2 regions of the Nocardiopsis sp. NPDC049922 genome follow, and region 2 is predicted to be linked to the other one. Evidence: predicted binding sites of a transcription regulator. Region 2 holds the regulator's gene; the other holds the start of a gene.

Region 1 (11,163 bases), on a different contig from region 2:
CGGTGGCCTCGTCACCGCTCAGGCCCAGGTCGTCCAGGGCCGCGGAGGCGTGCACCAGGGAGGCGCCGCCGCCGGCGACGATGCCCTCCTCGATGGCCGCGCGGGTCGCCGAGATGGCGTCCTCCAGGCGGTGCTTCTTCTCCTTGAGCTCGACCTCGGTGGCCGCGCCGACGCGCAGGACCGAGACGCCGCCCGCGAGCTTGGCCAGGCGCTCCTGGAGCTTCTCGCGGTCCCAGTCGGAGTCGCTCGCCTCGATCTCCTTGCGGATCTGGCGGACGCGGTCCTCGACCTCGCTGTGCTCACCGGCGCCGTCCACGAGGGTGGTGGCGTCCTTGGTGACGGTGACGCGGCGGGCGGAGCCCAGGACGTCCAGGTCGGCGTTGTCCAGGGTCAGGCCGACCTCCTCGGCGATGACCTGGCCGCCGGTCAGGACGGCGATGTCCTGGAGCATGGCCTTGCGGCGCTCGCCGAAGCCGGGGGCCTTGACGGCGGCGACGCTGAGCATGCCGCGCATCTTGTTGAGCACCAGGGCGCCCAGGGCGTCGCCCTCGATGTCCTCGGCGATGATGAGCAGCGGCTTCTTGTCCTGGACGACCTTCTCCAGCAGGGGCAGCAGCTCGTTGAGGTTGCTGATCTTGCCCTGGTGGATGAGGATCCGCGCGTCCTCCAGGACCGCCTCCTGGCGGTCGACGTCGGTGACGAAGTAGGGCGAGACGTAGCCCTTGTCGAACTGGAGGCCCTCGGTGAAGTCGAGGTCCAGACCGAAGGTCGGGGCCTCCTCCACCGTGATGACGCCGTCCTTGCCGACCTTGTCGAACGCCTCGGCGATGAGGTCGCCGATCTGCGCGTCCTGGGCGGAGTTGGTGGCGACGTAGGCGATGTCGCCGCGCTCCTCGACCGGGCGGGCGCGGTCGAGCAGGATCTCCGACACCTTCGCGGCGGCGGCGTCGATGCCCTTCTTCAGGGACATCGGGGAGGAACCGGCGGCCACGCTGCGCAGGCCCTCGCGGACCAGCGCCTGGGCCAGGACCGTGGCGGTCGTGGTGCCGTCGCCGGCGGCGTCGTTGGTCTTGGTGGCGACCTCCTTGACGAGCTGGGCGCCCAGGTTCTCGTAGGGGTCGTCCAGCTCGACCTCACGGGCGACGGTGACACCGTCGTTGGTGATGGTGGGAGCGCCGAACTTCTTGTCGATGACGACGTTGCGGCCGCGCGGGCCCAGCGTCACCTTGACGGCGTTGGCGAGGCGGTCGACGCCCCGCTCGAGGGCGCGGCGGGCGTCGTCCTCGAACTCCAGGATCTTCGGCATGCTGAGTGCTTCCTCTTGTGGTCACAAACGAACATCCCGCCCGCCCGGCGAAACGCCGACCGGTGCGGGATGCGGAGAACTGCCTGCCCGGGGCCCTGGGCGGGCCCCGGTCGAGACCTACTTCTCGACGACCGCGAGGAGGTCGCGGGCGGAGAGGACCAGGTACTCGTCACCGTCGTACTTGACCTCGGTGCCGCCGTACTTGCTGTAGAGAACGACGTCGCCGACCTTCACGTCCAGCGGGACGCGCTTGCCGTTGTCGTCGAGACGGCCCGGGCCCACGGCGAGGATCTCGCCCTCCTGGGGCTTCTCCTTGGCGGTGTCCGGGATGACCAGACCGGAGGCGGTGGTCTGCTCGGCCTCCAGGGTCTTGACCACGACGCGGTCCTCAAGCGGCTTCAGCACGGTCTTGGTGGCGGTCGACACGGTGTGACCTCCCCTTCAAGGTTTCGGTGTCCTGTACTTCGGCCCGCGCGCGAGCGCGGACCGGCTACGAAAAAGGGGCGACCGCGGCGGCCTGTCGTCGCGGGTGCCAGACCGGCCTCGTCGCGGTTAGCACTCTACCCGTGCGAGTGCCAGAATGGAAATGTGGCGTGGACCGCTGGTCAGGGCCGCCACCTGCCCGGAGCGGGCGCGTCGGGGGCGCCGGGAGCGTACCCGGATCCGCGCCGCCCACACCGTCGAACGATGGAGGACCCATGCGCGTGCCCGCCTTCGCGGCTCTGCTCACCGACGCGGGCCAGGAGGTGCTTGCGGGCGTGGACCCGAAGGCGGACCGGCTGTCCGCCGCCTCGCACCTGCGCGACGACCCCCGGGTGGCCGCGCTCGCCCCCGATCTTCCCGTATCGGACCTGGTCAACGCGATTCTCACCCAGGTGGATCTGCGCGAGCGCGGCAAGGCCAAGTTCGGCGGCCTGGCCCAGGAGATGTACTTCACGCCCGACGGTCTGGAGCAGTCGACCCGGCGCGTGGTGGCCGACTACCGCGCCGCCCGCACCGCCGCCGTCGCGGACGGGCGCCCCGCGGGCGACCTGTGCTGCGGGATCGGCGCGGACCTGCTCGCGCTGGCCGAACGGGGGGTGTCGGTCGAGGGCGTGGACGCCGACCCGCTGACCGTGGCCGTGGCGCGCGCCAACATCGACGCCCTCGATCTGGCGGACCGGGCCCGGGTGCGCGAGGGGGACGTGACCGAGGTCGCACCCGGCGCCTACCCGCTGCTGTTCTGCGACCCCGCGCGGCGCAGCGGTCGGGGCCGGGTGTTCGACCCGGCGGCCTACTCCCCGCCGTGGGACGTGGCGACCGGCCTCGCCCGGGGCTCGTCCGCCGCCTGCCTCAAGGCCGCGCCCGGCATCCCGCACGAGGTGCTGCCCGACGACGCCGCCGCCGAATGGATCTCGGTGGACGGCGAACTCAAGGAGACGGCGCTGTGGTTCGGCGAGCTCGCAGACGGGCCCCGGCGCCGGGCGACCGTGCTGCACGAGCGGCCCGGGCTGCTGGCCACGGAGGGCGCGATCGCGCACCTGGACGAGGTCCCGGGCCTGGGCCCCGCACCCGTCGCCCCCGCGCGGCGCTACCTGTACGACCCGGACGCCGCCGTGGTGCGCTCCCACCTCGTCGCCGAGGCGGCCGCGCGCGTGGACGGCGCCCTGCTCGACGAGCGGATCGCCTACTTCACCTCCGAGCGGTCCGAACCCTCGCCGCTCTGGCGGGTCCTGGAGATCACGGACGTCATGCCGTTCTCCCTCAAGAAGCTGCGCTCCGCGCTGCGCGCGCGGGACGCGGGAACGGTAACGATCAAGAAACGCGGGTCCGCGGTGGACACCGAGAAGTTGCGCAGGGACCTGCGCGCCTCGGGCTCCGAGGCGGTCACCGTCGTCCTGACCAGGATCGGAGACCGCCCGTACAGCCTCCTGTGCCGGGAGATCCCGGAGCCCGCACACGCCTGAGCCGGGGCCTCGCCGGACACCGCGTCGCACTCCGGCCACAGCGCGCGCACCAGATCGTTACCTCCCGCACGCGGATCTTTGGCCGATCCCTGGGGCGACGGGGGTTCGGGTCGTTACACTGACGACCGCTGAATGCTTTCCCTTCTCATGGACATCCCCGGAAGGCCTTGGTTGACTGATCCGCGCGCGGTTCGAGCAGCCCTGACGGCATGCCTCGACCGCATACGCTCAGTCACGCTTGAGTCACGTTAAGGCGGTTTCGCCGCGGGGCGCATCGCCCCCGGGGACCATCGAGAACCCGACCGCCCGGAACCACCGTCCCTTCCTCCGGGCCCGGACGGGAGCGCCAGAACCCAAAGGAGCACCTCGGTGGAACAGACCAATCACAACTTCCTCAACGGGGGAGGTCAGGCCGGGATCTCCGACCGGATGCGTGACCTGCTCTCCCAGGCCGCACAGGAGCACGTCTCCGAGCAGAAGTCCCAGGGCGCGGTGACCGAGGAGATGCGCCAGCGCCTGGAGGGCATGGAGTGGCTGCTGCGCGAACTGCGTGATCAGGAGCTCACCGCCCTCGCCGAGTCGGTCACCGCGGTCAACGGTCGGATCGACGGCTTCCTGGAGCGCCCGCCGGAGTGGGCCGAGACCCTCGCCGAGCACATCGAGCTGGTCGGGCAGCAGGTCAAGCCGCTGGCGGACATGCCGTCCCTGCGCGCCGACACCCAGCGCATCGCCGGACACCTGGACACCGCGCTCACCCGCCTCCAGCGGATGGGCGAGACGGGCAACCGCACGGCGGAGAAGGTGGACGAGCTCGGCGAGAAGCTCACCGGCCTCACCGAGAGGTTCGAGGCCCGCCTGGACGCCCTGGACACCGCGCTGGCCGCGCTCACCGAGAAGACCGACGCCGTCGAGGCCTCCCTCGCCGAGCGGCACGAGGCCCTCTCCTCGGCGCTGGGCGAGAGCCGCACGGAGCTGTCCGAGGCCGTGGCCGCCAGCCGCGAGGCGATCTCCACGGCCCTCACCGAAGCCCGCGAGGCCCTGGGCGAGACCGTCGCCGCCAAGGTGTCGGAGTCCACCGAGGAGCTGCGCTCGTCGGCCGCGGAGAAGCACGAGGCGCTGCTGTCGAAGCTCCAGGAGAACACCGGCGAGCTGGGCGAGCGCACCTCCGCCCTCGCCGACGACCTGAGCGCCCTCGCGACCGCCGCCCAGGAGCGGCACGACGCGCTGACCGCCAAGTTCTCCGAGAGCGTCGGCTACCTGAGCACGCAGGCCGAGGAGAACCACGCCGAGGCCAACGCCGCCGTCGCGGACGTGACCGGGGCGGTCGCCAAGCTGCGGGAGAACCACGAGTCCTCCCTCACCGACCTCCGTGCGCACCTGCGCCAGCGCCTGACCGAGCTCAGCGAGCAGATCGACCTCGGCCGCACCGAGGACCGCGAGCGGGACGAGGCCGCCGCCGAGCAACTGCGCGAGTCCGTCCACGAGCGCACGGACGCCCTCAGGGCCCAGGTCGCCGAGGACGCCGAGAAGGTCGCCGCCGACCTGGCCGAGCTGCGGACGTTCGTCGAGGAGTCGACCACCCGGGCGGCCGCCGAGACCGCCGAGCGCCACCAGACCCTCGCCGAAACGCTCACCGAACAGACCCGCGAGCACCGCACCGCGCTCGACGAGCGGCTGGAGCGCCAGCACGAGATCCTCACGGGCAAGGTGGACAACCACCTGTCGCAGATCACCGGCAAGGTCGACCACGAGCTCGGCCGCCTCACCGACCGGTTCGACACCTTCGAGGGGCACTTCGAGGGGAGCTTCGAGGGCATCGAGGGCAAGATCGACGGCATCGACGGACGGATCGACGGCCTGAACGGCCGGATGAACGGCGTCGAGGGCCAGTTCGAAGGCGTGAGCGGGCACTTCGAGGGTGTCGACGGCCGGATGGAGGCCATCGACGACCGGCTGGAGGCGCTCAACCAGCGGCTCAACCAGCTGCCGCAGTCGATGGAGGTCAGCGAGCTGCACCGCCGCCTGACCGAGCTCGTCGACCGGCCGCAGCTGGACCACACGAGCAAGCTCGACGAGATCGACGCGCACGTCACCTCCGCCGTCGAACCGGTCCTGCGGGAGCTGAAGCAGCGCCCGGACCGGCACGAGTTCGAGGAGACCGTCACCGAGGCGGTCGAGAACTCGCACGACGACATGACCAAGCGCCTCGCCTCCCTGGAGGAGACGGTGCTCGCCCTGGCCGAGGCGCTGCTGCGCCCGGGCCGCGACGGCAAGAAGAAGCGCCGCCGCGACGACGACGAGGACGACGAGTAGGGCACCGGGGTCAGGGCCCCAGACGCACGGGAGGGCGTCGGACCAGGGACGGTCCGACGCCCTCCGGCGTCTGTGCATGCTGAACCCTGAGCGGTTGACCTAGCTCATAGAGCAGCAAATCCCAACTCTCAACAGGTCAGACAACGTATCCAACGTCTGATTGCGTGAACCAGTGGCACCTTGCACGACTTCATCCACGATGAAGCGTGATGAGCGATGTCCAGATCTGGCCAGAGCCGTCCCGCTTCTCCTGGCTTAGAGGTCGTCTCACCTCGCCTACAGACAGCTATAGTGTCGCCGACATCCGGCATTCAGCACATCGCACACCGTTTCCCTTCCGGTGTGCGTGAACCCAGCAGCCCTTCGCAGCGTCGACGACGCCCAAGCTTGCTGGCATCCCATGGCTGTTGGCAGAGAAGGACACAGGAGAGATCATGGCAGTAGGTATGAACCCCTCCCTGGCTTATGCGGGCGGGGACGCATCCCTCACCGCGGCATCCCGGCTCCGTGACCTCGCAGAGGACTGGGCTGACGCCGTCTCAGCTGCCTCGGCGGTCATGCGCCTTTCGCCAGGGGTGACGGAGTGGGACTCCTTCGGATCCACGCAAGAAATACACATGCAGGATGTCCAGGAGCACGCTCGCACCCTCGCCACCAACATTCAGGCAGGAGCGTCAGAAGGCGCGCGAACCGACGCTGAGGCCTCTGGAGAATATCGTGCGACGTCGAGTGCGCCGATCCTCACGCGCGCGATCAACGAGCATCAGCTTTAGCTCCTCTCCCCCTATTCCCACCGTAGAAGGACATGCTCATGACCGATGGCAGCTACCAGATCTCGCCCAAGGAGTGCGATGTCAGCGTGTCGGTGCTTCAGAACCAAATCGACAGGTTCAACGAGATGTACTCGAACATCTGTGGCCGTTCAGCCAGCTACAACGCCGTAGCCAATACGACCGCGACAGAGTTCTCCGAGCTGATATCAGAAAACATCAGAAGCACGGCGGAGGAGAACGAAGACGCCTGGGGTAGTGCTCTGGCGGCCTGCATCCATGCAGTGGGCGTGATTAAAAGGTACTCCGTTGCAGTTCAGGCCTACAACAACAGGATCGAGGAACTCGAGGGGGAACTTGCGTCCAAAGTATCGGCAGCGGAGACTACGGCCGATAAGGAGGACTTGGTCGATGAGTATCAGGGGTACGCCGACGACGCATGGGGAACACTGGAGGGCAAGGCAGCCGAGGTGTCCGACATGCTCGCGGACGGCCCCACTCCCGAGCACATCCGGACCCTCACAGAAGCGGGGCACATCGGCAGTGTCCCTGGCGGACTCATGTACGTCATCACGGGGGATGAGCAGTATTTCGCTGTCACCCCTGGCATGGACGGCTCTGATATTGGCAGAACCATCCAGCTTGCTGCGGAAGGTGATGAATCAGCTCTGGAGCAACTCGATGAGAGCCTGGCGCTGATGAACGTCTTCATGGCCTACATCGCACGTAAGCAGGAAAACGGGGGCCAACTCACCGCACGTGAGCTAGAAATTCTGAATGGCCTAAACGATCACCTGGATGACGCGGATGCTGTGGAGTCAAGCGGCTGGGGCCATTCGAATGGTTGGGGTGGCCAGATAGAGCAAGGGGAGTTTTTCAACTCAATCGAGGCTATCCGAGACAGTAAACACCTGTCAGAAGAACAGCGGGAACAGTTGGAAGCCATCATCGGTAGTTCTCTTCTGGCCGCCTCCGATGAACGAATGGGCGGCAGCTATGACAACTTGCCTAGAGAAGTCCAAATCGCGGCCGAGGGACCGAAAGTCCACAGTCCTATGGCGTCGCCCGGCGGGTACTCGGGTGACTGGGCCGGGGACTTCGAAGCGCTCACAGAGCTCTTCGAAGGTGCCAATCAAATGACCCAAGAAGAAACCGGTCATCCGATCCAGGGCGGCACGGAACTGTCAGCCATCATGATCGGCACCGTCGCGGGCGCTGTCGAGAGTTGGGGCACCGGGGGAACCGACGAAGAAACCCTGCGCACGATGCTGGAGATCGCCACGCAGAACACGGATGCCAACTACACAATCCTCACTGGAGAGTATCCAGACGGAGAAGAATATCGACACCCGATTGAGTTCTCCTATGGAGGCATCCACACTGATGAGGGAGCCCTCATCGCAGCGCTCTTCTCCCATGAATGGAGCGATGACGATGATGGCTCAGCAGCCCGGAGTCTAATCTCATGGATTGAGGATACAGCGTGGAGCGACGATGAAGCTGAGCAACTCAAGGCGGCTGAGGCCATGGATGGACTCATGGAGGCGCTCACTTCAAAGGAGGCGCACGACACCCTTTCAGACACCGGCATCGACATCGAGCTTGAAGACGGAACGAAGGTTCCGAATGCGTCCTTCACTGCAGTCAATGGCGAGCTAGCTGATGGTCTCACCGATCTTTTCGAGATCTATATCAGCAGCTTCGCCAGCGAGGAGGGCTTTGAAGAAGGGGAAGCAGATTTTGACTGGGAGAGGGGGCCAGGAAGCCCTTGGAACGATAATAATGGCACTCTTAAAATGTCCCCCTCAGAACGCCTTATCTATCTTGAATACATCATGGGAAACGAAGATACAGCCACTCGTGCTCACATCGCAACAGATGGTTATTTGGCGGCCCAGACTGAACTCTTTTTGCGAGACGGCCAGGCTGCACTGACAGGCACGGATGCAGGAATTCTCCAATCTCTTGTTGATGCCGCACTTCACAATGAGGCAGTCAATAGAAACCTTGATTCTGAAGAAGAGCTGGCACGCCAGCAAAAGATCGCTACAGCAGTTGCTAACGCGGGAAGCAACGCCTTGAGCTTGGTTCCAAATGTTGGGCTTGCGCTACAAAGCGTGTCCCAGAGCTTGACACCCGAGATCATTGCCAGCGCATACGACGACTATAGGAATATCGTAACCCATGGATCATCTGAGACAACGAAAACCGAGATCAAGCTCTATACGAGCATGCGCCTCCTCGAGGAGATCATGGAACGAGAGGGTGGCGAATTCCCAGATATCGAGGACGATCGTTCGGTAAATGGAGCCAGTCCGCGAAATGTCTTGGAACGCGCTGGACTAATTGACCAGCGCGGAACTGGGTTCTACTTCGACATTGGAGGGCAGCCCAGCGCGGATGAAGAAAATATTCCAACAACGGCCGAAATCAGAGAAGCCATAGATGAATACCTTAAAGTAAGTGAAGTCGACTGGGCGCCGGGCGGATTCTCGGGAACTGAATTTTCCGATGAATTCTCTGGGGAATTCAACGACATCTACGATGACCTGGAGCCTCAGCTAAGGTATGACAGTGGGAACATTGACAGTCTCTACGAAGGCGTACGGGCCGCAGATAAACCATCGTAGCCCCGACTCTCCTTGGTTCGGATAGAACGCTGAAAAAGAGCATTCGCGTTGACGGCCAGGACATCCGACACAAAATCTTGCACGAAGTTAGAACCAGGATGGTTACGATGACAAAGAAGACTCCGCCAAAAGGTGTCGCAGTCTTTCTGGGACTTGCTGCGCTTTGGACAACATCTTGCCAAGCCCCACATGAAAACAACGAACAAAATGAACCTTCTGAGAGTTCAAGTCCAGTCGAACCTGTCACAAACACGTGGGTGAGCACCACCTTGGATGTTCACATCCTCCAAAGCATGCTTGAACACGATCAGAGTGGTGCGGTGGTTGAAAACATTAGAGGATTCTATGAAGAATTCAACGAGACCCGAGAAGGGCAATTTGATGGATATCAAATCCTTCTAGATTCCGGTGTGATTTCAGAAGAGGGAGGTGAATACGAGGTCGAAACCGATTCCAGTAGATGGGGCACCGGTGAACACTCCAGCATCACAGACAGCCAGGTGCGCCAGGCAGTCCGGGATTCGGTGATCGCAAATCAAGTTGATTGGTGCGGAGAAGAAATGAGCGGATATGAATTTTCCGAGAACTATTTGGATGCAAACGAAGGGCAATATGATACTCGCGAGGAGTATGAATCCAGCATTGAAGAATATGTGAACTGCAAATCCGAGTAGCGCTCCTAAGGGATGGCACTTCGAAGGCGGTCGGTGAATCACAACCACAAGACGTTGGGCCGGGGCGCCCCTCCAGCGCCCCGGTTCCGCTCTCTCAGGCCCGCCCCTCCCGGCCTGGTCAGACGGCGGGCCTGGGGTGCGGTCCCTGACCCCCGCGTCTCCTCCGCGCGCGGGTCCACCACCGCCCACACCGTGAGCGGCTCCCCCGGCCGCCCGAACCATCCCCAGGCCCGCGACAGCTCCTCCACCAGGCGCAGCCCGTATCCCCCGCCCACCACCGGCACCGTCGGCTCCCGACCACCCACCGCCCCGTCGTCGGTCACCGCGATCTGGAACAGGCCCCCGTGCCGCTCCATCCGCAACCGCACCCGACCGAACGGCCGTCCCGACGCCGTGTGCGTCAAAGCGTTCGTGTGCAGCTCCGACACCACCGTGAGCAGCGGGTACGCCCGGTCGAAGCTCAGCCCCGAGCCGTGCCAGCACCACTGCCGCGCGGTCGCCACCTGTCCCGGCAGCGAACCGAAACTCGCCATCCGCACGCCCGGAACCACGGACGGGATCCGCCTCGGCAGCGCCTCCCTCGATTCCCCCATCGCCTACTCCCCTCGCCCCGGACTTCGCCGTCGGGGAACAGGCTCCCAACGGGCCGCGCGCTTGGCCTCCTTCCATGGAGTTTTCGCAAAAGTCCACCCGGGGCAATGGAGTTTTTGCAAAACTCCACCGCGTGAGGAAAGAGCATGGTAGGACCTATTTGTCCAATTCCGATATGCGAATATCAACCATGGCGAAGGTGAGCACGGACATCCGGGAACGGTGGGGCGGCGTCCTCCAGCAGCGGCGCGAGGCCCGTGGCATGACTCAGGAGAAGCTCGGCAGGACGCTGGGGGTCAAGGGCACCGCCGTGTCCAATCTCGAACGCGGCCGGACCTCGCCCACGGCGGACGTCCTCGCCACACTCGACGACGTGCTCGGGACCGGCGACGAGCTGGCGCGGCTGTGGGACGACCTGGTCAAGGAGGGCAAGATCCCCTGGCTGGGTCAGATGGCGGAGCTGGAGGCGAAGGCCGCCTCCATCCTCGACTGCCATCCCTTCCTGGTGCCCTCCCTGTTGCAGACCGCCGACTACGCGACCGCGGTCATGCGGGCGGTCACTCCCTGGGAGCCGCCCAGCACGACCGAATCCCGCGTGCGCGACCGCATGGATCGTGGCGAGCGTTTCCAGGCGGCGGAGACACCGGTGATGATGGTGGTGATCGGCCGCGCGGTCCTGCTGGATCCGATCGACGACGGGCCGATCATGCGCGAGCAGCTGGGCCACATCCACGCTCTCGCGTCGCGGGAGCGGATAACCTTGCAGATCACCGACGAGGCCCTGAACCCGGGGCTCGTGGGACCCTTCTCGGTGCTCGATCCCCCGCCGGAGAGGGAGATCGTCTACGTGGAGTCGGCCTACAAGGGCCAGTTCATCGACGACCCCTCCGCCGTGGGAGAGTTCAAGATACGGTTCCACCGGCTGCAAGCGGC
Region 2 (11,163 bases):
TCTCGGCCTCGGTCGAGTGCCCCGCCGTGCGGGCCTGGCGCTCGGCGACCTGGGGGCAGATGATCACGTCACCGAGGACGCCCGGCTCGCTGGTGCGGCCGGGGCCCCCGGGACGCAGCTCGTCCATCGGGAAGGAGAGGACGTCGGTGGGACCGGGCTCGTCCATCCACCGCACGTGCAGGTCCGTCATCGGCTCCTCGTCCACCAGCACGACGGACAGCTCGGCCAGCGGGTGGACGCGCATGGCGTCGAGCACGTGCCGAGCCAGGCGGGAGAGTCGCTCCTCGTCCACGGTGGTGACGCCCGACTCGTTGGCGACGTCGATACTCATCGGTTGCGGCTGCCTCACTTGGGAATCGTCATGGCCGAGCGGGGTGGCCGCCCGGCGGCGCGTCGCCCTCGCGTCCGCGCCGGGACGTCCGACGCCGATGGGCCCGCACCACGGCGGGCCCATCAGCTCGGACGTCGTACTACTCCAGTCTGCCCGCTATTCGGCGCGGCCGCTCCCCGCCCCGGCGTCGGTCGGGGTGTCGGTGGAGCTCCGTCGGGGCCCCGGCCGACGGGGGCGCCCGCCGTTGGCGCCCGACCGACCGGCCTGGGTGGCGTCGTAGCGGCCGTAGGCGTCCACGATCTGTCCGACGAGCCGGTGGCGGACCACGTCCTCGCTGGACAGGCGGACGAAGGCGATGTCGTCGATGTCACGCAGGATGTTCTCGATGGTGCGCAGGCCGCTGGTCTGCCCACCGGGGAGGTCGACCTGGGTGACGTCGCCGGTCACGACGATCTTCGACCCGAAGCCGAGCCGCGTGAGGAACATCTTCATCTGCTCGGGCGAGGTGTTCTGGGCCTCGTCCAGGATGATGAAGGAGTCATTGATCGTTCTACCCCGCATGTACGCCAGGGGCGCGACCTCGATCGTCCCGGCCGACATCAGCTTGGGGATCGAGTCGGGGTCGAGCATGTCGTGCAGCGCGTCGTACAGCGGCCGCAGGTACGGGTCGATCTTCTCGTAGAGGGTGCCCGGCAGGAACCCCAGCCGCTCGCCCGCCTCGACCGCCGGGCGGGTGAGGATGATCCGGTTGACCTCCTTGTCCTGGAGGGCCTTGACCGCCTTGGCCATCGCCAGGTAGGTCTTGCCGGTTCCCGCCGGTCCGATGCCGAACACGACCGTGTGCCGGTCGATGATGTCGACGTACCGCTTCTGGTTGACGGTCTTGGGGCGGATGGTCCTGCCCCGGTTGGACAGGATGTTGGTCGTGAGCACGTCGGCGGGGCGTTCGGTGCCGGGCGTGCGCAGCATGTGGATCATGCGCTCGATGGTGTCGGGGGTGACGTGGGTACCGCTCTTGGCGAGTTCGATGAGCTCCTCGACGAGGCGGACCACGACCGCGGTCTCCTCGGGGCTGCCGCTGATCGTGAACTCGTTGCCGCGGACGTGGATGTCGCTCTCGAACGCCCGCTCCAGCGCCCGGAGGAGTTCGTCCCCCGAGCCCAGCAGGCCGACCATGGTGTGCTCGTCCGGGACCACGACCTTGACCTGCGTGTCCTGTCGCGGTTGCGTGTGCGTTGTCTCGGCCATGACGTGGCCTTGCGGCCCCTGCCCCACCCTTCGTTCCGACCCCGCCCTCTCCGGCGGGGTGCGCCGCCTCCGGCACCCGATCCGGTACCGGGCCCGTCCCTGGACCGGCGCCTCCGGCGGCTCACCGGTCCCTGGGACCACGCCTTGAGTCTACCAACGCGCCCCCGCCCGGCTCGATCGCTTTTTCGACCGCCCGGGGCACCGCGCCCCTACCCGGGAGGCCAGTTCAGCCCGCGCCCGCCCAGCAGGTGCCCGTGCAGGTGGAACACCGTCTGTCCGGCGCCGCTCCCGGTGTTGAACACCAGCCGGTACCCCGACTCGGCCACGCCCTCCGCCTCGGCCACCTCACGGGCCTCCAGCGCGATCTCGTCCAACAGCCCCGTCCCGGCGGCGGCCGCGGTCGCGGCGTCCGGGTGGTGGTCGCGCGGGACGATCAGCACGTGGGTGGGCGCCTGGGGGTTGATGTCGCGGAAGGCGACGGTGCGCTTCCCCTCGCGGACGATCTCGGCGGGCACCTCCCCCCGCACGATCTTGCAGAAAAGGCAGTCGGCCTCGGCCATCGCGTACCTCCGTCGGGGGACTGTCGCCCGGTTGTTCCCGCCCACGGGCCCGCACGGCGGGCTGCCGGAGCGGCCGTCTCGGATTGTCCGGTCACCATGATGCCGCAGGTCCGGTCGGCCGAACGCCACCGGGTTCGGGACCGGAAGCCCTGGTACCGCGTCTCCTTTGAGAGAAGCACGATAGGCTTTGCACCCGTGCGCGGCGGGTCGTCGGCCTCCTCCGCTGACGTCCACCTCCTGCGTGTTCGGCCTGAAACGCACCCCTACTTGGAAAAGAAGAGGTATGCCCTTTCGTAAACCCCGCGACAAGGGTGTGCGTCGAACTGATGTGACGACAGAAACCATGGTGGCGGGAGCCACCACGGCTCCCCTCGCCGTGGCCTGGGACGCCGACCACGCGGTGACCGAACTCTATCGGGAGCACTACCGCCCCCTGGTCCGTCTCGCCTCGCTGCTCGTCCGGGACCACGCGACCGCGGAGGAGGTCGTGCAGGACTCCTTCGTCGCCATGCACTCGGCCTGGCGACGCCTGCGCGATCCCAACAAGGCCCTGTCCTACCTCCGGCAGGCGGTCGTGAACAAGGCGCGGTCGGTACTGCGCCACCGGGCCGTCGTGGAGAAGCACGCACCCAAGGCGCTGCCCGACGCTCCCAGCGCGGAACACGGCGCCATGAGTCAGTTGGAACGCGAGGCCGTCATCAGGGCCCTGCGTAAACTACCCACCCGTCAGCGAGAGGCCATCGTGCTCCGGTACTACGGCGACCTGTCCGAGGCGCAGATCGCGGACGCCATGGGGATCAGCAAGGGCGCGGTGAAGAGTCACACGTCCCGTGGCATCTCCGCACTGCGCTCTGTCCTGGAGCAGACGACATGACCAGTCCATCCGAGAACGACGCGTTCGAGAACCGACTCCGCTCGATCCTGAGATCCGAGGCGGACGCGGTCGAGCCCTCCGCCGAGGCCCTGAACCTGATCCGCGAGCGGACCGAACGCGGGCGCGGCTGGGCGTGGTTCGGACTGCCCTGGCTACGACCGACGCTCGCGGTGGCGGGAGCGGTCCTGATCGCCGCGTCCGTGGTCGTCTCCAGCCCCGAGGTCCGCGACCACGTGCTGGAGATCGTCCCGGCGGGCGCCGACCGCGAGGGCGCGCCCCAGGCGGCCGAGCCGTCCGAGGACGATGTCGCCACCACCGCGCCCGCCCCCGACGCGGGCGGTGGCGTGGCGGCGCCTGCGCCGGAGCCCGCGGACGAGCCGACGCCCACCCCGGAACCCTCGAAAGCGCCGTCCTCGTCGCCCGACGACGTCCAGGCCACGCAGACCTGCTCGGCGGTCGAGGCCTCCCCCGCCGGGGACGAGAGCTCCGACGGCGGTGCCCAGCCGTCAGCGCCCCCCGCTGACGAGGGCGAGTGCGTCACCCCCGACGACGAGCCCACCGACGAGGACTCCGGGGGCGGCACGGGCGGCAACGGCGGCGGTGAGGGCGACTCGGGCCAGGAGGACGGTTCGGGCGGGACGGGCAACGGCGGCGAGTCCCCCGGGAACAGCGCGGGCGGCAGGGACACCACCACCGCTCCGGTGGAGTCCACGGTGCACTGACCGACCGTCAGCGGACCGGGCGCCCCTCACCAGCGCCCGGTGCGCGTCTGGAGCACCGACAGCGCGGCCACCCCGGCGGTGGAGGTGCGCAGGACCGTCGGCCCCAGCAGGGCGCGGACCGCCCCGGCCGCGGCGAAGGCGTCGAGTTCGGCGTCGGAGAAGCCGCCCTCGGGGCCGACCACGAGAACGATCCCGGCCCCGTCGTCCCGGGGAAGGTCGAGGTCGGCCAGGCGCCGGGCGCCGTCCTCGTGCAGGACGACGGCGAGGTCCGTCTCGGCCAGCAGCGTCGCCACGGCCGTGCGGTCGGCGAGGTCGGCCACCTCCGGCAGCCGTCCGCGCCGCGCCTGCTTGGCGGCCTCCCGAGCGGTGGCGCGCCACTTGCCCAGGGCCTTGGCCGCCCGATCGCCCTTCCAGCGGGTGACGCAGCGTTCGGCCGCCCAGGGCACGACGGTGTCCACCCCGGCCTCGGTCATCATCTCCACGGCCAGTTCGCCGCGGTCGCCCTTGGGCAGGGCCTGGACGACGGTCAGGCGCGGGCTGGGCTCCGGTTCGTCCCAGCGGTCGACCACCTGGCAGACGATCCCGTCCTTGGCGACCCCGGTCACCGTGCAGCGCGCACGCCGACCGAGGCCGTCGGACAGGTCGACCGTCTCGCCCTCGCGGATCCTGCGCACGACGGCCGCGTGCCGCCCCTCCGGACCCGACACCTCGATCCGGTCGGCCGCCAGGTCGGCGGTCCCGACCAGGAAGACCGGCGGGGTCACTTGGCTCCGAAGGCGTCGCGGAGCTTGGCGAACAGTCCGCCGTGACCGGGGCTGAACCGGCCCGGCGACTGGTCCTCGCCGCGCAGCTCGGCGAACTTGCGCAGCAGGGCCTCCTGCTCCTCGTCGAGCTTGGAGGGGGTCTCCACGTCGACGCGGATGCGCAGGTCGCCCCGGCCGCCTCCGTCGAGGTGGGTGACGCCCTTGTTCGGCAGGGTGATGACGTGACCGGAGTTGGTGCCGGGGCGCAGGTCGATGTTCTCCGTGCCGTCGAGGGTGTCGAAGGCGAAGGAGGCGCCCAGTGCGGCGGCCGTCATCGGAACGGTCACCGTGCAGTGGAGGTCGTCGCCCCGGCGTTCGAAGGTGGGGTGGGGGCGCTGGACGATCTCCAGGATGATGTCGCCGCGCGGTCCGCCGTTGGGGCCGACCTCGCCCTCGCCCGCGAGCTGGATGCGGGTGCCGTCGTCGACGCCGGCCGGGATCTTGACCGTGCGGGTCACCTTCTCCCGCACCCGGCCCTCGCCCGCGCAGTCGGCGCAGGGGTCGGTGATGACCGTGCCCTGGCCGGAGCACTGCGGGCAGGGGCGCGAGGTCATGACCTGCCCGAGGAAGGAGCGGGTGACCTGGGAGACCTCGCCCTGGCCGTGGCACATGTCGCAGGTGCTGCGGTGCGATCCGGCGGCCGTTCCCTCGCCCTGGCAGGTCTCGCACAGGATCGCCGTGGGGAAGGTGATGTCCTTGCTGACGCCGAAGGCGGTCTCCTTCAGGTCCAGCTCGACGCGGATCTTGATGCTGCGTCCGCGGCGCACCCGTTCACGCGGACCGCGCGCGCCGGGCTGACCACCGCCGAAGAACGCGTTCATGATGTCGTCGAACGCGAACCCGCCCGCGCCGCCGAAGCCGCCGGGGCCGCCGCCCGCCGGAGCGAAGGGGTCCTGGCCCATGTCGAACATCCGGCGCTTGTTCTCGTCGGAGAGGACCTCGTAGGCCTGGGTCACCTCCTTGAAGCGCTCCTGGGTGGCGGGATCCGGGTTGATGTCCGGGTGCAGCTCGCGTGCGAGCCGACGGTACGCCTTCTTGATCTCGTCCTTGGACGCGTCACGACGCACCCCGAGAACCTGGTAATAGTCTCTGGCCACTGAGTTACTGTCCTGCCAAAATCTGTCCGACATACCGGGCCACCGCACGCACGGCGCCCATCGTTCCCGGGTAGTCCATCCGGGTGGGACCCACGACTCCGATCTTGGCCAGCGACTGGTTTCCCACGCCGTAGTCGGCCGACACGATGGAGGTGGACCGCAGACCCTCGTGGAAGTTCTCCTCGCCGATGCGCACGGTCAGCATCGAAGGGTCCTTCGCCTCACCCAGCAAACGGATGAGGACCATGTTCTCTTCCAGCGCTTCCAGAACGTCCCGCAGACTGGCCGCGAAGTCCACCGCCGCGAGGTTGGCGGTCCCGGCCAGGACGATCTTCTCCTCGTGCCGCTCGACGAGGCTCTCCAACAGGATCGAGAGGACCGAGACGGCCATGGGCCGGTGTTCGGGGTCGACCTGGGCGGGGAGGTCGTCCACCGCGTCCGGGACGTCTCCGAGGGGGAGTCCCGCGATGGCCCGGTTCAGCATGGAGCGCAGATCCGCGACGGCGCTCTCGCTGATCTCGCCCGCACCGTCGATCACCCGCTGCTCGACCCGGCCCGTGTTGGTGATGACGACCATCATCAGTCGCATCGCCCCCAGGGGCACCAGTTCGACGTGCTGCACCGACGAACGGGTCAGCGAGGGGTACTGGACGATCGCGACCTGGCGGGTGAGCTGGGCGAGCAGGCGCACCGTGCGCGCGATGATCTCGTCGAGGTCCACGGCTCCGGTGAGGAAGGACTCGATCGCCCGCCGCTCGGCCACCGACAGCGGCTTGACCGAGGAGAGGCGGTCGACGAAGAGGCGGTAGCCCTTGTCGGTCGGCACACGCCCGGCGCTGGTGTGCGGCTGGGTGATGTAGCCGTCCTCCTCCAGGGCGACCATGTCGTTGCGGATGGTCGCGGGTGAGACCCCGAGGCGGTGCCGGTCGGCGAGAGCCTTGGATCCCACGGGCTCGTTGGTGTTGACGAAGTCCTCGACGACCGCACGCAGGACCGCGAGCTTGCGCTCATCCAGCAACTCGCCACCTCCTGGCACTCCGTGGTCCTCAGTGCTAATTCTATGCCCGGTAGCAAACGCGGTCGGCTACCCGCGGGTAGTAACGCGGCCGCCCCTCCCCGATCTTCCCTTCCCGTCCGGCCTGGACGGCGTCGGGCGCGCGCGTCGCGGCCGTGTCGTCGGCCACGCCCGATCGCCTCACGGGGCGCGGGCCCCGCACCAGTAGACTGCACGACCGTGGCTACCAAGGGAACCGGCCGCTACGGCCGCGACGTGCTGGCCGAGGACCGGCGGCGACCCGGCGGGCGCGCGGTCCGCGAGACGCCGCTGAGCCGGGACCTGGTCGTGGAGGACGTCGAGGAGACCTTCTGCGGCGCCGTGGTGGCCTGGGACAAGGCGACCGTGACCCTGGAGGACCGGCACGGCCGCCGCCGCGTGTTCGACCTGGAGCCGGCGGCGTTCCTGGTGGACGGCGAGCCGGTGACCCTCGTCCGCCCCGCCGGCGCCCCGAGAGGCCCGTTGCGCAGCGCCTCGGGCTCGATCGCGGTGACGGACGCCCGGGCGCGCACGGCACGTGAGAGCCGCATCTACGTCGAGGGCGTGCACGACGCCGAGTTGGTCGAGAGGGTCTGGGGCCACGACCTCCGTGTGGAGGGCGTGGCCGTGGAGTTCCTGGAGGGCGTCGACGGCCTGCCCGCGATCGTCGCGGAGTTCGCGCCCGGCCCCGGCCGTCGGCTGGGCGTGCTGGTGGACCACCTGGTGCCCGGCTCCAAGGAGAGCAGGATCACCGAACGGGTCCGCGGCGAGCACGTGCTGGTGACCGGACACCCCTACGTCGACGTCTGGCAGGCGGTGCGCCCCCGCAGCGTGGGCATCGCGGCCTGGCCGGAGGTGCCCCGGGGTATCCCCTGGAAGGAGGGGGTGGTCCGGGCCCTGGGCTGGCGCGTGGAGACCGGTGAGGCCTGGCGCCGGATCCTGGGGTCGGTCCGTTCGTACGCCGACCTGGAACCGTCCCTTCTCGGCCGTGTGGAGGAGCTCATCGACTTCGTTACGGGACCGCATCCCGGCGAACACTAGGATTCACACCAGGCGACGGCGAGGACGCCCTGCGTCCGGTCGTGCCGGTCGCCCGTCCCGGGCCCTCCGCGGTCGTCGGCACAGCCCCACAGAGAACAACCGCCCCTCAGCAGCGGAGCCAAGGAACAGCATGAGCGAGACCCCGACGAACCCCCCGTCCCCGGAGGACCCGCAGGGCCAACCGCCGGAGCCGCCCCAGCCCGCTCCGGGACAGCCGGACCAGGCCGAGGCGCCGGGGTACGCGCAGCAGCCGCCCGCCCGACCCGGGCAGGCCCAGCCGTCCGGTGAGCAGTCGCCGTACGCCCCGCGGCCGGAGGCCGCCCAGCCCCATCCCCAGGGGTACGCGCAGCCGGACGCCGCACAGCCCTCGGGCGGTCAGCCGGGCTACGGCCAGCCCTCCGGCGGCCAGTCCCCCTACGCCCCCCAGCCGGGGCAGCCCCAGTACCAGGCCCAGCCGGTGCAGGGGCAGCAGCCGTACGGCGGCCAGCCCGGATACGCGCAGTCCTCCGGTGGACAGTCGCCGTACGCGCCGCGGCCGGAGGCGGGTCAGCCGTCCGGCGGGCAGCCGGGTTACGGGCAGCCCTCAGGTGGGCAGCCGGACTACGGCCAGGCCTCCCAGTCCCCGTACGCCCCCCAGCCGGAGGCCCCGCAGCCCCAGGCCTTCCCCCAGCAGCCCGCGCCGGACCAGGCGGGGCAGCGGTTCCAGGGCCAGCCGGTGCAGGGGCAGCAGCCGTACGGCGGCCAGCCGGGCTTCGCGCCGCCGCCCGGCGCCCCGGGGCAGGCGTACCCTCCGCAGTCGCCCGCCCAGCACGGACAGGCGCAGCCGTCCGGCGGGCAGTCGCCGTACGCCCCGCAGCCGGAGGCCGCGCCGCCGCAGTCCTACGGGCAGCAGCTCGCGGCCGCCCAGTCCGGGTTCGCTCCCCAGCCGGGTCAGCCCGGCCAGCCGGGGTTCGGACAGCCCCAGCCTCCGCGGTTCCCCGGCGCCCAGGCGCCCCACGGCCAGCCCGGCCCCTACGGCCAGCAGCCCGCGCGGGGCGACGACGGCACCCTCGTGTCGATGATCGCGCACCTGTCCGGGTTCGTGGTCGCCTTCCTCGGCTGGATCCCGCCCCTGGCGATCTACCTCGCCAAGCGCGAGCAGTCGCCGACCGTGCGGCACCACGCGTCGGAGGCGGCCAACTTCCAGTTGACGCTGCTCATCCCCTACGTCTTCGCCTGCGTGGTCTTCATCGGACTGGGTATCTTCTTCCCAGGGCTGTCCTGGATCGGCATCGCCGTGATCGCGCTGATCTGGATCCTCGCGATCGTCCTCGGCGTCCTGGGCGCCTCCAACGCGAACAAGGGAATCTGGTACCGCTACCCGGTGAGCATCCGACTCCTGAAGTAGTCCCCCCATGAGTGCCTGAGTGAGTCAGCACGAAGGGACACCGCCATGTCGCACCCGAACACACCACCTCCTGAGGAACCCGACGACCGGGAGCGGCGGCAACAGGGCCAGGAGGGCCCGGGCGACCAGCCACCGGCCAGCGGTCCCGCGGGCGGCGGCCAGCCCGGGTACGGGCCTCCGCCGGGCGGGCCCCCGCCCGGTCAGGGACCCGGCTACGGCCCACCTCCCGGCGGTTACCGGCCCGGTGGTCAGATGCCGGGCGGGTACCAGGCGGGCGGCTACCAGCCGGGTGCGCCGCCACCCGGCGCCGAGCCCTCGTCGGCCACCACCGGCCAGCCCAACCAGGCCGAACGGCAGATGGGCCTGATCGCCCACCTGGGCGGCGGCCTGGCCGGGTTCTTCTTCTCCGGATTCGGCTGGCTCGTCCCGCTGATCGTGTACCTGGTCAAGAAGGACGAGTCGCCGTTCGTCCGCGACCAGGCGGCGCACGCGCTCAACTTCCAGCTGCTCATCACGATCGGGATCGTGGTGTCCTGGTTGTTGACGCTGGTGATCATCGGCGTGCTGACGTGGATCGTCGTGGCCGTGGTCTGCCTGGTCTTCGGCATCCTCGGCGGCCTGGCCGCCAACCGGGGCGAGTGGTACCGCTACCCGTTCAACGTCACCTGGGTGAAGTAGTCCCGGTCCCGTGAGGGGCCGCGCGCCCGGAGGAACGCGGGTCAGGTCAGGTCGCGGACCACGGCGTCGGCGAGCAGCCGCCCCCCGCGGGTGAGGACGGCGCGGCCCGCGTCGTGGGCCGCGGGGTCGAGCAGCCCCGCGGCCACGGCGCGCCGCGCGGCCTCCCGGCCCCGCGGCTCCAGGAGGTCGAGCGGGCACCCCCGCTCCACGCGCAGTTCCAGCAGGACGCGCTCGAACCGGCGCTCTTCCGCGCTGAGCACCTCGCGCGCCTGGCCCGGGCTCGACCGCTCCGCCAACCGCGCGGCGTAGGCGGCGGGGTGTTTGACGTTCCACCACCGGGTGCCGCCCACGTGGCTGTGCGCCCCCGGCCCGACGCCCCACCAGTGGCCGCCGGTCCAGTAGAGGAGGTTGTGCTTGCTGCGGCCCTCGGGGGTGCGCGCCCAGTTGGACACCTCGTAGGGGGTGAACCCGGCCTTGGCGAGGGCCTCGTCCGCCATGAGGTAGCGGTCGGCCATGGTGTCGTCGTCGGGCGCGGTGAGTTCGCCCCTGCGGACCCGCGCGGCCAGGCGGGTGCCCTCCTCCACGATGAGCGAGTAGGCGGAGACGTGGTCGGGGTCGGCCGACAGCGCGGCCTCCAGGGAGGCGGCCCAGTCGTCGTCGCTCTCGCCGGGGGTGCCGTAGATCAGGTCCAGGTTGACGTGCTCGAACCCGGCCGCGCGCGCCCACGCGACGCACCGCTCGGGCCGTCCCGGCGTGTGCCCGCGCTCCAGGACGCGCAGCACGTGCGGTCGGGCGCTCTGCATGCCGAAGGAGACGCGGGTGAACCCGGCCTCGCGCAGTCGCGCCAGGTAGTCGGGGTCCACGGTCTCCGGGTTGGCCTCCGTGGTCAGCTCGGCGTCGGCGGCCAGGCCGAAGCGTTCGCGGATCGCGGCGACGATCCGGCCCAGGTCCTCGGCGGGGAGAAGGGTGGGCGTCCCGCCGCCGACGAACACCGTGCTCACCTCGGGGCGGTCGCCGCGCAGGACGCGGTCGGCCAACTCGACCTCGGCGATCGCCTGGTCGGCGTAGGTCTCGCGGGAGGCGGTGGCGGTGCCGTCGCGCGAGACCAGCTCGTCCGCGGTGTAGGTGTTGAAGTCGCAGTAGCCGCAGCGCGTGACGCAGAACGGCACGTGGACGTAGAACCCGAGCGGGCGGTCGCCGAGCTCGGCGAGGGAGGGCGCGGGAAGGTCCCCGCTCCTCGGGACGGGGTCGCCGTCGAGGGCAACGGAAGGCATACCTCCAGTGTCACCGACCCGGCGGCGTGCCCGGGTCGGCGTGGCGGAGGGGGTCGGACGTCCCCGTCCCCGCTACGCGCGGGCGGACTCCACTGCGCCGCCGGCGGTCGCGCCC

What was found. The regulator HrcA, encoded in region 2, represses chaperone genes, less so after heat shock. The targets are predictions, from matches to a motif close to TTGGCACTCTCNNNNNGAGAGTGCCAA.
Region 1: the regulator HrcA is predicted to act here: its motif matches at 1,859-1,885, upstream of groES (co-chaperone GroES).

The regions. Positions count from the first base shown of each region.
Region 1 is NZ_JBFAME010000001.1:390,123-401,285, forward strand. Features, by position in the region: gene groL (chaperonin GroEL) at 1-1,306, opposite strand, end outside; gene groES (co-chaperone GroES) at 1,424-1,732, opposite strand; gene AB0I72_RS01865 (SAM-dependent methyltransferase) at 2,005-3,252, shown strand; gene AB0I72_RS01870 (hypothetical protein) at 3,622-5,565, shown strand; gene AB0I72_RS01875 (hypothetical protein) at 6,377-8,965, shown strand; gene AB0I72_RS01880 (hypothetical protein) at 9,073-9,639, shown strand; gene AB0I72_RS01885 (ATP-binding protein) at 9,678-10,232, opposite strand; gene AB0I72_RS01890 (helix-turn-helix transcriptional regulator) at 10,421-11,163, shown strand, end outside.
Region 2 is NZ_JBFAME010000002.1:369,787-380,949, forward strand. Features, by position in the region: gene ybeY (rRNA maturation RNase YbeY) at 1-331, opposite strand, end outside; gene AB0I72_RS05890 (PhoH family protein) at 488-1,579, opposite strand; gene AB0I72_RS05895 (histidine triad nucleotide-binding protein) at 1,789-2,139, opposite strand; gene AB0I72_RS05900 (SigE family RNA polymerase sigma factor) at 2,483-3,013, shown strand; gene AB0I72_RS05905 (hypothetical protein) at 3,010-3,735, shown strand; gene AB0I72_RS05910 (16S rRNA (uracil(1498)-N(3))-methyltransferase) at 3,762-4,499, opposite strand; gene dnaJ (molecular chaperone DnaJ) at 4,496-5,635, opposite strand; gene hrcA (heat-inducible transcriptional repressor HrcA) at 5,640-6,653, opposite strand; gene AB0I72_RS05925 (DUF3097 domain-containing protein) at 6,870-7,709, shown strand; gene AB0I72_RS05930 (DUF4870 domain-containing protein) at 8,767-9,096, shown strand; gene AB0I72_RS05935 (DUF4870 domain-containing protein) at 9,142-9,774, shown strand; gene hemW (radical SAM family heme chaperone HemW) at 9,816-11,048, opposite strand; gene AB0I72_RS05945 (LacI family DNA-binding transcriptional regulator) at 11,121-11,163, opposite strand, start outside.